Regions from separate parts of the Desmospora activa DSM 45169 genome, predicted to be linked through region 1. Evidence: a T-box and tRNA genes for the amino acid it is inferred to sense, from the RefSeq annotation. Region 1 holds a T-box; the other holds one or more tRNA genes.
The links. A T-box is a leader RNA that pairs with one kind of tRNA and senses whether it is charged. The one in region 1 lies ahead of leuS (leucine--tRNA ligase), so its partner is inferred to be a tRNA-Leu.

Region 1 (6,768 bases):
TCTCGATCCGCACCGGTCGGTACGGTCGCTTTGTGGCGTACTTTGCCGTTAATTTGGACGGCGATTTCCACTTCATCCAGAACCAACGCGGCTTCGTCATAGGCAGGCCAGGGCTGGTCGTGTACACTATCGGATTTCCCAATATCCTGCCACAGCTCTGCGCTGATATGAGGGGCAAAGGGCGCCAGTAACACGATCACCGTTTCAATCGCTTGCGCCAGTGTTCCTCGATCCGCCTCCTCAGGGTATGCATAGATGCCGTTGACCAGTTCCATAATGCCGCTGATGGCGGTATTAAACTGATAGCGTTCATCCATGTCCACCGTCGCTTTTTTCACTGTCTGATGTACTAGACGGTTCAGCTCCTTGGCGGCGGCATCCGATTGTTGTGGCAAGGGCTGGTTTTCAAACAAGGAATTATGATTCTGCACCATCCGCCATACCCGTGTCAAAAAGCGATAGCTTCCCTCTACACCAGAGTCGCTCCATTCCAGCTCCCGATCCGGGGGAGCAGCGAACAGGATAAACAGACGGGCGGTATCTGCCCCGTAGCGGTCGATAATTTCCCGTGGAGAAACCACATTCCCCTTTGATTTGGACATCTTGGAGCCATCTTTTAAGACCATCCCCTGGGGAAAATAGTGCCGGAAGGGTTCCTCCGCCTCCAACATATCGGCATCGTGTAATACTTTGGTGACAAAGCGGGAGTACAACAGATGAAGGACGGCATGCTCGACGCCGCCGATATAAAAATCGACCGGCATCCAACGATCCGCCTTTTCCTTGGCAAAAGGAACAGTTTGATTGTGTGGGTCGACATAGCGCAGAAAGTACCAAGACGAGTCGATAAACGTGTCCATGGTATCCGTTTCACGGCGAGCACTACCCCCACAAGATGGACAGGTGGTAGTGGCAAAGCTGTCCGATGTCGTCAAGGGATTACTCTTCCCGTCAAACACCACATCCTCCGGCAACCGTACCGGTAGATCTTCTTTCGGTACCGGCACCACACCACAATCGTCACAATACAGAATCGGAATCGGACAACCCCAGTAGCGTTGGCGGGAGAATAACCAATCCCGCAACCGGTAAGAGACGGTGGCGCCTCCTTTTTCCTGGGATTCCAGGTGGGCAGCAATCGCTTGAATCGCCTCGCGATTGCCCATCCCATCGAAGGGACCCGAGTTAATCAAAAGACCATCATCTACAAAGGCTCCTTGCCCGTCATCTTCTTCCCCTTCCTGCGATTGAATCACCTGTCGAATGGGGAGGTCGTATTTGTGAGCAAAGATAAAATCGCGCTCATCGTGGGCAGGAACACCCATCACCGCACCGGTACCATAATCCATCAACACATAATTGGCCACCCAGATCGGGATCGATTCCCCCGTTAAGGGATGTTTGGCGTAAGCGCCGGTAAAGTGGCCCACTTTCTCTACATCGGAACCCGTCCGGGACAATTCCGATTCTTTTGCCATCGCTTCGGTAAACGCCTGGATCGCTCCTTCGCTTTCTTTGCCTTGAATCAGCTTTGACACCAGTGGATGCTCCGGCGCCAACACCAGATAGGTTACCCCGTATAAGGTGTCAGGACGAGTGGTAAAGACCGATACCGGTTCATCGTTTAACTCTGGGATGGTAAACGTAATCGCTGCCCCTTGACTGCGGCCGATCCAGTTTCGCTGCATCGCCTTCACTTTTTCCGGCCATTGCGGCAGCTGTTCCAATCCCTCCAACAACGCATCCGCGTAATCGGTGATACGCAGGAACCACTGTTCTAGCTCCTTTTTTTCCACTTCGCTGCCACAACGCCAACACTGGCCGTCTTCCACCTGTTCATTGGCCAAGACGGTGGCACAATCGGGACACCAGTTGACCGCCGCTTTTTTGCGGTAGGCCAGCCCCCGTTCATAAAAGAGAAGGAACAGCCATTGCGTAAAGTGGTAATAATCCGGCAGACAGGTTCCAACATAGCGATCCCAGTCATAGGAAATCCCTAAGCGCGCCTGCTCTTCTCGGATTCGTTCCATATTGGACTCCGTCCACTCCCGGGGGTTGACCCCGCGATGAATGGCGGCGTTTTCCGCTGGTAAGCCAAAGGCATCCGCTCCCATGGGGTGGATGACTCGATATCCGTTCATCCGTTTAAAGCGGGCCACCACGTCACCGATGGAATAGTTTCGGACATGGCCCATATGCAACCCTTCTCCCGAAGGGTAGGGAAACATCTCCAAAGCGTAAAACTTCGGTTTTTCCGTAGTCTCCTCCGTTTGATGGGCAGCAGTTTGTTCCCATTGTTTTTGCCATCGCGGCTCCAATATTTGTGGTTCATATCGTTTCATCGCGCAACTACCTCCATATGAAAACCCTTGTCCTTTGACATGGGGAGGAAATATGAGTGAGGGCGTTATCCCCCATTCTTTGTCGTTTGCTCATAATTAAAACCTCCCGCCCCCAGCACAAGTTGCTAGGGACGAGAGGTTGGTTTCACATCTCCCGCGGTACCACCCTGATTGGCCCAGCTGAGAAAGCCGTGCCCGCTTTGGATCCATTAACGAAGATCAATCGTCAAAGGGTACTAGGTTGGTTCCCCTTTGAGGCGATGAGGCGAGTTCATCTGGTCATCCCGATCGGCTTGCACCATACACCGACTCTCTAAGCGGGCCTCTCCTAAATTACTGCTCCCCATCCTAGCCGAGAACGTGATTCACATTGGCTTGAAATTATTTAATCAACATTATATGCAATAGCTTGGTTCAGTGTCAACGGTTTTTACTGATTTTTTGTTTCAGCAAACGGGGAAGGGTTTTTGAGTCTGCGTGCTCTTGCTGTTTGCAAAGAAGAGGGTGATGTCCGCTCCAGCTGCCGAGGTTGGGAGCGGGCTAAACTCGCTGTCGCTCATACAGGTAGCCCGCTTTTTCCCGCCCTCGGCAACTTCCGCTGAGTAGCACAGCAAAGGCACTTCGCTTTCAAAAATCCCTTCTATCATTCATATAACCACAGACCTGATGCTTACTGTACACCCACGAGGGCGGCATCGCCCCATAGACGCTCCAGGTCGTAGAAATCCCGCTCGTCCTTGTGGAAGACATGAACGACCACATCACCGAGATCAACCAGCACCCAACGAGATTCGGATAACCCTTCAATTCCTTTAACAGGAATATCGGCTTCCTGCATTTTTTTCCTAACGGCATCCACAATCGCCTTAACCTGGGTTTGAGAATTTCCATGACAGATGACAAAATAATCGGCGATAACGGATAAACCCCGAATATCCAGGATGGTAACGCGCTGGGCCTTTTTTTCCTCGGCGGCTGAGGCCGCCAGTTGAGCCAGTTCCACTAGGTTCAAAGAGATTCCTCCTTCAAAATTTGCTTCGATCCAATCCGATCGATGAGATCATTGCGGGCAGCGAGGGTCAAGGGGTACACCTTTTGCCGTCGCTCGATCAAAAAGCGGATGGTGTTATCCAAGGATTGTAAGAGCGCCTCTTCCAGATTGGTCTGCGCTCGTTTGCGGATTCCATCCACCCCCGGATAACGCCGTCCCGGTTCAATCGCGTCAGCCACAAAAATCACTTGTTCTAATTGAGACATATGCGGACGGCCGGATGTATGATAACGAATCGCATTTAATATTTCGTCATCATCGACCCCCAGTTCCTCCCGAACCACCTCTGCCCCGACAAACGCGTGCCACAGCTCCTTGCTATGCGCCAACAAATCGGCGGGTAACCCTTTGGCACGGATGATTTGATCCATTTTCTCCACCGGCCAAAACTTGCAATAATCATGAAGGGTCGCCGCGATTTCCGTTTTTTCCATATCGGCTCCAAACCGATCGGCTAATTCTCGGGCCGTCTCAACCACCCTTAAGGTGTGCTCCCAACGCGCGCGGGGCATCTGTGCTTGCGTCACTTCTACCCAATCAGCTCGATTCATACAAATGATTCTCCTCAATATAACGGCGGACTGATTCCGGCACCAGAAAACGGATCGATCGTCCTGTTTGCACGCGTTCACGGATATTAGTGGAGGAAAGGTCCACCTGTATGCCTTCCCGCACCAGGAGCAATCGTTTTTGTATCCATTCCGGCAGGTGATCCCCCAAGTGGTAATGAGGACGAACCAGCCCAATCATTTTTACCGCGTGCAGGATTTCTTTTATTTTATACCATCGCGGCAAATCCAGCACCATATCTCCCCCCAGAATAAAGAAAAATTCTCGGTCTGGGTAGCGGCTGACCAGGGTTTGAACCGTATCAACCGTGTAGGAGACGCCGGGTCGCTCCAGCTCAATCCGGGAAACGGAAAAACCGGTAACCTCCTGTACAGCCAATTGTACCATTTGAAAGCGATGCTCCGCTGTCGCAGGAATATGGGTAGGTTTATGAGGGGGCCGGGCAGCGGGAACAAACCAAACTTCGTCCAATCCCGCCGCTTCCCGTGCTTGTTCCGCTATCATCAGATGTCCGATATGAATCGGATCAAAGGTCCCTCCAAATATTCCCGTCTTCACATGCTTTCTCCCTTATTTTTTATAATTGCCAATGGTCGCATCGGTATCCAGCGATTCTTCCAACCGCTGACGCATCGATTCCACCGGAGCCTCTCTGCCGGTCCAACGCTCAAACGCCAGTGCCGCTTGGTGCACCAACATCCCCAATCCCTCGTGAATCAAAATTCCCGCCTCTTTCGCCTCCCGCAACAGCCGGGTTTCCCGCGGGTGATAAATCAGATCGCTAACCAATAGGCCAGCATGTAAGAGTTCTTTCTTGATCGGTGTATCATCCACATGAGGATGCATACCGATCGAGGTGGTTTGCACTACCAAAGAGGAGCGTGCAATCGCTTCTCCCAGGCGAGCAGGCGCTATCCCTTCCGCCTTTGTCCAGCGGGAGAGACGGTGGGCCAATTCATCCGCTTTGGCCGGGGTACGGTTGACGATGGCGATGGAAGCGGCTCCCGCACGAGCCAAAGCATAACCCACTGCGCGAGCCGCCCCGCCCGCACCCACGATGGTAACCGCTTCGCCACGGGGGTTAAATCCAGTTTCATCCGAGAGCGAACGTAGATAACCTTCTCCATCGGTGTTGGTCCCAACCCAGCGATTTTCCTGCCGCACCACGGTGTTCACCGCTCCAATCGCTTGTGCCGCCTCTTCCACTTCATCCAGATAATCCATCACCGCCACCTTATAGGGAATGGTCACATTAAATCCTTGAAAACCGAGGGAAGCCATACCGACGACTGCATCAGCCATACGTTCCTTTTCCACATCAAAGGCCAGATACACATAAGGGAGGTTCCTGTGCTGAAAGGCGGCGTTCATCATTTGTGGCGACTTGGAGTGAGCCACCGGTCGCCCCAATAAACCGACCGGTCTCACTTGACTAGTAATTTCCATCTTACGCTCCCCCTTGATTTGCATATGTCAGTTGGAGGGGGAGGGATTTTTGAGTAAAAATCCCTTCCATCATCATGATCATCAATGAAACCTGCATTTTAAATAACTGCGGGACGAATTTGCACCGATATCCCCTCCGGTACCCATACATCCAGGTGGGCCGGAGCCGTTCCACAGGAGACCCATCCCAATCCGGGAATGACCACATCTTCTTTTTCCCTTCCCGACAATGAAAACCGATGCCGCTTCAATGGCGGTAGCTGCGACGGGTCTGCCGGCGGCACCAGTAGCTCACCACGCTGCTTTTCCCACAGCTCGTCCGCTTTCTCCAGCTTGGTGCGGTGGATATAGAGCGAATTGGCCACATAACAGACAAAGGGTTGACGCGATCCCTCCCGAAAATCGAATCGAACCAGCCCCCCAAAAAAGAGCGTTTGCCCCTCGTTTAGCTGATATCCTTTCGGTTTCATTTCCTTCTGTGGTGTAACCGCCTTCAACTCCGCAGGCGCTACCCACTCGCTCATGCGATCCTGGCGTACAATCCCCGGCATGTCCACAATATGCTTACCTTCTCCTATGGGAATGCGCACCGCATCCAAAGTGGTGCCGGGGTAGGGAGAAGTAGTCACCGCCTCTTCCCCTTCTGCTCCATATTCCCGTAGCAATGCATTGATAAAAGTGGATTTGCCTGCATTGGCCGTCCCGACGACATACACATCCTGACCGCGCCGCCGCTCTTCAATCACCTGTGCCGCCTCCGGGATGCGCTCCCCTTTTTCAGCACTGATCAAGACGACATCGACCGGTTTTACCCCCAGCTCCTTGGCTACGCGGTATACCCACTCCTTCAATTTTTGGCGTTTGATCGAACGGGGAAACAGATCCACTTTGTTGGCTAAGATCAGGATCGGGTTTCCCCCTGTATGGCGTTGGATACCTGGAATCCAACTGCCAGCAAAGTCAAACAGATCCACCACCTGCACCACTAGCGCTTTTTTCCCGCCGATTTCAGTCAACCGATTCATATAAGCGTCAGCATGATGCTCTACCGGTGCAACATCATTGTAATGGCGAATCCGAAAACAGCGCTGGCAGATGATGCGTTCCCGCGTTAGCGCAGAAGGAGGAACATAGCCGCTACCCTTTGGGTCCTCTGTCTGTAGAGAAACGCCACAACCCTCGCATTGTGCTTTTTCCTGTTGCCATTCGCTCACTTCTTCTCCTCCCATCCCAACATACCCCGCTGTTTCATCCAGCGGAAAACGACTCGTTCCATTAAGCGGTTCACCTTGGTAAAAACCCCTTCCACCTTTGAAACCGGTGCCACCAAAATCGTATGCAACCCCAACCGGTTCCCTC
Region 2 (6,768 bases), 560 kb from region 1:
GTTCCCATCCCGAACACGGCAGTTAAGCCCTCCAGCGCCGATGGTACTTGGGGCGCAGGCCCCTGGGAGAGTAGGACGTTGCCAGGCGTTTTTCCTTTTTAGGATAAAATTAGTGGGTACCTATAGCCTCATGAATTGTATCCATTTATGCTTTAGCTTTAAAATAGGCGATCAAAATGGAACCAGCAAAACAAATGGCAAAATCTGTTCGGGGAAATCCTGCTTTAAACGGACAGGCACTAATAGCGATGATTACCGGAATTACGAGCTTAGTGTTTACTTTTATCTCACCGTTGTTTGCACTTATTTTCGGCATCTTTTCCCCTTTATTTTGTTTAGTTGTTGGTGCGGTTGCTTTGATCCTAGGGTTCGTAGCACGTTCAGCGGAGTCGAGCGGGCAGGCTAAAGCGGGTATTATCATGGGTGCCATCAGTGTTGTTTTATCCATTGGATTTTCATTGCTTTTGCTTTTAGGCACAATTGGGTTCTTGATGTTACCGTATATAATGAGTTAAGCCTTATATATTCATTTATGGAGAGGTGTCCGAGCTGGCCGAAGGAGCACGATTGGAAATCGTGTAGGCGGGCTAAACCCGTCTCGAGGGTTCGAATCCCTCCCTCTCCGCCATAACCTTGTCTTGACTAAGTGGAAAGCGCATGATATAATCTTGAATACCTGCGGTTCGGTAGCTCAGTCGGTAGAGCAGAGGACTGAAAATCCTCGTGTCGGCGGTTCGATTCCGTCCCGAACCACCATTTTCGCCGGTGTAGCTCAACTGGTAGAGCAACTGACTTGTAATCAGTAGGTTGGGGGTTCAAGTCCTCTCGCCGGCACCACTGCGTTGTAGGGGCGTAGTTCAATGGTAGAACAGAGGTCTCCAAAACCTCAAATGCGGGTTCGATTCCTGCCGCCCCTGCCATTTTGAAAATGGTTTTCCAATTGCTTCAGCTCCGATTGAGCACGTTGGACCCATTTTTGTTCCACATCAGCATCTTTGTCCGCGGGTTCTGCAAATTGGTTGAAGGAACCTGATAGCAGTCCGATACTAACATGATCGTCTAATCCTTTTTGATATTCATGTTTGAGGACAAAAGGCTTTCCGATTTGTAAAGTTGCCTTGCGCGTGCCGATACTGCCTTCGATGGCGGTAACCGGGATGCGGAGATAAGCTTGATGTGCGTTGTCGTTTTCCCAATCGAGGGCTTTATCATAATATCCGTGATCATATTCATATCCACCACCAAGAACAAATCCTTCATCATTGAAGAAGCGGTCTATGGTCATAAAGTCATCAGTGATGCCTTCCAATGGGGAAGTTAATGGAATCAAATGTATCACCTCCGTTGTTCTTGAGTTATTGTGTGCGTCTGATTTCTTTTCATTCTTCATGGCGGCATAGCCAAGTGGTAAGGCAGAGGACTGCAAATCCTTTACCCCCGGTTCGAATCCGGGTGCCGCCTCCAAAATGTAAAAGCCACAAAAAAAGATATTGACTTTTACTCGGTGATGTAATACAATAAATAATGTCGCTGCTGAAAGTCATCACTTCACGGCGAGGCGCACCTTTCTCCAAACTAGCGCATAGCCAACTGCAAGCCTTTCGATAAGCCAAGCGGAATCTAATGCGGAGTATCGAAAAAGATGCGTAGGTAAAACGCTGGAAACAGCGTCATTATGCGGACGTGGCGGAATTGGCAGACGCGCTAGACTCAGGATCTAGTGGTCATTGCGACCGTGGAGGTTCAAGTCCTCTCGTCCGCACCATCATATGTGCCCTTAGCTCAGCTGGACAGAGCGTCTGACTACGGATCAGAAGGTCGGGGGTTCGAATCCTCCAGGGCACGCCATCAGGAAAGCCGCTATTGAAGCGGCTTTTTTGCGTTTGGGGGGTAAATTGGGGGTACTCCGCTACTGCCGATTTGCAAACGTATTGCAAACCTTTATCAGTGAAAGCGATCGTTTACTCTGATTAGGCGGCATCGAATCGAACATCTTGGCTGCATCTTTTTGCATCTTGGAATAACGTGGGAGTGCGTATCTAACGTTAGACTAATACTGGTGTGCCCTAAGCGTTCTGATACTATTTCGGGGTGAACCCCTTGTTTTAACATCAGTGTAGCATGGATATGACATAAGTCGTGGAACCAAAAGGGTGTCACTTCTGCTTGCTCAATTGACGGATCGGCGACTGTTGGAGGACTTGGGTTGAGCTTTTACAACGAATCCTTTACTGTTTCTTTGTACTCCGCTGGATGTGGATATTACTGTTTCCATCTGACCATTTCAAACCTAAGAGTTTCCCTTGACGTATACCAGTACTGCATGCCAGATAAGATAAGGTGTATAAGCGTTCTACATTGCAACCAAATATTTATCCATCTCTTCAACAGACCAGATCTTCATTTCACTGGGCTTTTTTTTCGTGGGGGAGTTATCTTCGCAATGTTTTTGTTAACCAATTGCACTTGTTTCGCCTATTCGAGCAAAGTTTTCGCAATAATATTAGTTTGGCCAATAGACAAACTTTATTCCAGGTGATATACTTTTGATAAAGAAAGTGAGATTCATTGGTGCCATTTCAAATGTAAGCAAATATTATGTATCCGCTTACATAATCCACCTAGGGAGGAGATGACAGTCCGAGAGTCACGGTATTATGTAGGTAAGTTTGACATCCTTCACCCAGCTTCGCTCTACTTTGGCACACCTACCCTCTAGTGGTCCCGGTGGCGTCTGCCTGAGTAAGCGTAGCTACAGACTGCCACTGGGACCCCTAGAATCGTTTAGGAGGTAAATCATGTATAAGAAAATCTTGATGGTATCTGTTGCAGCTTTAATGAGTTTTGGCTTGTTTGCAGAACCCGCAAGTGCGAATACCTATTGGCAATATTGGACCGATGGTGGTGGGACAGTAAATGCTACCAATGGATCGGGTGGCAATTACAGTGTTAACTGGACAAATACCGGCAATTTTGTTGTCGGTAAAGGCTGGGATACCGGATCACCATCTCGGACAATCAACTACAATGCCGGCGTCTGGTCGCCGCAAGGAAATGCGTATTTGACTCTCTATGGGTGGACAAGATCCCCGCTCATCGAATATTACGTCGTGGATAGCTGGGGTACGTACAGACCTACTGGAGAGTATAAAGGCACCGTGACCAGTGATGGGGGCACATATGACATCTATACGACTATGCGATACAACGCGCCTTCCATTGATGGCACACAAACTTTCCCACAATACTGGAGTGTGCGACAGTCAAAGAGGCCAACCGGCAACAACGCCTCGATCACTTTCAGCAACCACGTTAACGCATGGCGAAATGCCGGCATGAATCTGGGAAGCAGTTGGGCATACCAGGTATTAGCGACAGAGGGATATCAAAGTAGCGGCAGTTCTGATGTAACGGTGTGGTAATAGATCAACGGCAAGCAGAGCAACTGACGGGCGCCAGACCATTGAGAAAGTCTTTTCATCATTAATATTGCCAGGGCTCGCCGGTCTAACATCCGGCGGCCTTATATATTTCAACAAAAGATACCTTACCACGCAAGACGAACGGCATTCGACGTTGCCAAAGGCGGGTTGCAGATCGTTACGACCTATCGCTTACCCTGTTAGTCCAAAGGAGATATCAATGAGAAAGCCAATTGTGACTTACCTCTTAATGGCAATGATAGTTGTGGTCAGCGCTTGTTCCCAACAAAATCCTCAAGAGGATGATAACTTTGTATTCGTCAAAGGTGGGACTTTTACGAACACACAATCCAACTACTATGGAAAAAGTGTAACAATATCGGACTTTTATATCGGAAAATATGAGGTAACTCAGAAAGAGTGGATTGAAGTAATGGAAAGCAATCCGTCAGCATTCAAAGGAGACCGTTTGCCGGTACAAATGGTGAGTTGGTATGACGCGATTGAGTACTGTAATAAAAGGAGTATAAAAGAGGGCTTGGAACCGTATTACAATATAGACAAGAATAAAAAAGACCCCAATAACAAGAGTGAGCACGATCAGATAAAATGGACAGTAACGGTCAATGAGGGAGCCAATGGTTACCGATTGCCGATTGAAGCGGAGTGGGAATATGCTTCAAGTGGAGGTCAGTTGAGCCAGGGTTACACATACAGCGGAAGCAATCATGCAGATGAAGTAGCATGGTATTGGAGAAACGCTGGAGATCAATACTTAACAGGAGATTGGAACTGGTCTAGCATAGAAAACAACAATAATCAAACAAAATCGATCGGTGTCAAGAAACCCAACGAGTTAGGACTTTACGATATGTCAGGTAATGTAAGAGAATGGTGCTGGAACTGGTACGGAGACTTGGATAGTGATAGCGGTTCTTTCCGGGTTGTGAAGGGCGGCGGTTGGATCGGCGATGTCAGCAACAACGAGATATCTTTTCGGGGCAAGTTTGAGGCGAGTGGTATTGGCCCCGATCAAGGTTTTCGTGTGGTTCGCGGCGAGTAAACGGGAACAAGACATACCAAGCATCGGGGATTGAAGTCCATGAGGAGGACTACTGTGGGATTCTGGGCCTGATGGTTGGGGACAGCGAATCCGAAGCCAGTTCATCCATTAACCAGAATACAGCTGCAAAACCAGCTCTAAAAAAGGCAAATGGAACTTTTTCAATATGTTCATTTCCTAAAAAATAGCAGGATCTAGAGCTGAATCATATCCCATTGCTGATTCGTTAAATCAATCCTTGACAAGGTTTATGAAGTAGTATAACCTCCGAAGTAAGTTTATTGAATGAACAAAGTAAGTACACATATGATGAATAATGAATCGGATTGCCAAAGGAAATGGATGTTATGTAAGTTTTTAAAAAGTTATTTGAAAGCGTTTACATCAATCTAATGAGTATGGAGTAAAGTAAGGTTTTTCGTATAAAAATGAAAAAGGTGGAGTGAAAATGGCAAAAAAATATTTAATATTTAGTTTCCTAGCGATGATAACTTTACTAGTTGTACTTGCCGGTTGTTCATCTTCATCAGCTCAGAAGAAGAAAGAACTTAGAATTTGGACATTCACTGATGAAGCTAAATATGCTGTGGAAAAGTTTCAAGAGAAACACCCCGATATTGATGTAGACCTCCTTTTTATTACCAATGATAACTATGTACAAAAACTAATTTCCGTTTTACAAGTAGAAAAAAACGTCCCCGATGTGTTTTTTGTAGAAAAGAGTTATTGGCCTCAGATTAGACAAATCCCAAGGTTAGAAAATTTATCGCAAGAACCTTATAACGCAGAAGAAATACTAGACCAGCAATATCAATATATCCAAGATAATGAAAGAGATGAGGAAGGCATAGTAAGAGGATTAGGATATCAAGGTACTCCAGGCGGCTTTTTCTATCGACGTGATCTAACGCAAAAATACCTGGGGACAGACGATCCGGAAGAAGTAAGTAAATTGATCTCTAGCTGGGATAAAATCATGGATATCGGAGAGAGAGTAGTTGAGGAAAGTAATGGAAAAGTCCATGCATTGCCCAGCTGGGAAGATATTGGTTCTGTAGAAAGTTCGAATATAAAGGAGCCTTGGATTGTCGATGATAAGTTAGTGATTGACTCAGTCAGGCTGAATCAATTGGATCTGGTGAAAGAAGCTAGAGAGAGGAAGGTGGTTGCGAATTATGAAGCTTGGGGCCCTGCCTGGACTGTTTCTATGCAGCAGGGAACGGTTATGTTCTATGCCCAGCCAACATGGGGACTTCCTCATATTTTTGAAAGGAATGCCCCTGAAACATCGGGTAAATGGGGATTAGCTCATGGACCAAAGGCTTTTAGCGGCGGCGGTACTTTCTTAGCCATGTATAACCAAAGCGAGAATAAAGACTTAGCTTGGGAGTTTATGAAATTTTATACCACGGATCGAGACTTTCTAAAAGAATTGGCAGAGAGCGAGCAGTACTTTTTAAGTAACCAAGAGATCAATACCGAATTAGCTCCAGAATTAACCTCAGACTTTTTAGGGGGTCAGAAATACTTTGAATTCTTTGATGAGGCAGGTGAAGAAGTGCCTTCTGCTCCCCAAACACCCTATGACAATGATATTAATGCTTTGTGGAGTGAAAAGGTAAATGATTATTTAAACGGCAGATTAAAGACGAAAGAAGATATGATTCAAACATTTAAGACAGAAGTCGGTCGCCATTTTCCGGAAATTCAAGTGGATTAGGGGAATTTCGACTTATCCCATCCTACTGAGGGGGAAAAATAATGTTTTCAAAGACATTGCGAAAAGATAATTATGGTTATCTTTTTATAGCGCCGTTTTTTATAACATTTCTCGTGTTTGGATTGTATCCAATTTTGTATTCCCTTTATTTAAGTTTTACGGATTGGGATGGTTTTGGTAATCCGACCATAATCGGATTTGAAAATTATCAGAGATTAGTTGGCGATTTTTTCTTCTATAAGTCCTTGTTCAATACATTAGCGATCTGGATTGTTTCGGTTATTCCACAGCTGACCGTCAGTTTAGTATTAGCTGTCATCCTGCATGAGAAATTTGTGAAAGGTAAAAGTTTTTTTCGAGCCGTATTTTTCTTTCCGAACATTGTTACAGCAGCCTCATTAGGTTTGTTAGTGGCCTTAATATTTAGCTGGCAAACAGGAAGTTTCAATCAGTTTTTAATGGGTTTAGGCATAATTGATGATCCCATTCATTGGACAGATAAACCAAATTTCATGAGGGGGTTGGTATCCTCCATTCTTTTTTGGCAGTATTTTGGGTATTCG

Region 2: it has a tRNA-Leu gene. The T-box ahead of leuS (leucine--tRNA ligase) is inferred to sense a tRNA for this amino acid. The anticodon was not compared.

Annotation. Positions count from the first base shown of each region.
Region 1 covers NZ_PZZP01000001.1:2,191,814-2,198,581, forward strand. Annotated here, with positions in the region: gene leuS (leucine--tRNA ligase) at 1-2,342, opposite strand, end outside; T-box leader at 2,467-2,701, opposite strand; gene C8J48_RS19200 (hypothetical protein) at 2,810-2,944, shown strand; gene rsfS (ribosome silencing factor) at 3,013-3,360, opposite strand; gene yqeK (bis(5'-nucleosyl)-tetraphosphatase (symmetrical) YqeK) at 3,351-3,944, opposite strand; gene C8J48_RS10655 (nicotinate-nucleotide adenylyltransferase) at 3,931-4,521, opposite strand; gene aroE (shikimate dehydrogenase) at 4,534-5,409, opposite strand; gene yqeH (ribosome biogenesis GTPase YqeH) at 5,508-6,623, opposite strand; gene C8J48_RS10670 (YqeG family HAD IIIA-type phosphatase) at 6,620-6,768, opposite strand, start outside.
Region 2 covers NZ_PZZP01000001.1:2,747,766-2,754,533, reverse strand. Annotated here, with positions in the region: partial or broken rRNA gene rrf (5S ribosomal RNA) at 1-87, shown strand, start outside; gene C8J48_RS18955 (DUF4190 domain-containing protein) at 177-515, shown strand; tRNA gene C8J48_RS13290 (tRNA-Ser) at 535-628, shown strand; tRNA gene C8J48_RS13285 (tRNA-Phe) at 681-756, shown strand; tRNA gene C8J48_RS13280 (tRNA-Thr) at 762-837, shown strand; tRNA gene C8J48_RS13275 (tRNA-Trp) at 847-920, shown strand; gene C8J48_RS13270 (YugN family protein) at 887-1,426, opposite strand; tRNA gene C8J48_RS13265 (tRNA-Cys) at 1,391-1,464, shown strand; tRNA gene C8J48_RS13260 (tRNA-Leu) at 1,678-1,765, shown strand; tRNA gene C8J48_RS13255 (tRNA-Arg) at 1,772-1,848, shown strand; partial or broken gene C8J48_RS19230 (hypothetical protein) at 1,945-2,151, opposite strand; gene C8J48_RS13245 (glycoside hydrolase family 11 protein) at 2,799-3,422, shown strand; gene C8J48_RS13240 (formylglycine-generating enzyme family protein) at 3,643-4,485, shown strand; gene C8J48_RS13235 (ABC transporter substrate-binding protein) at 4,934-6,205, shown strand; gene C8J48_RS13230 (carbohydrate ABC transporter permease) at 6,247-6,768, shown strand, end outside.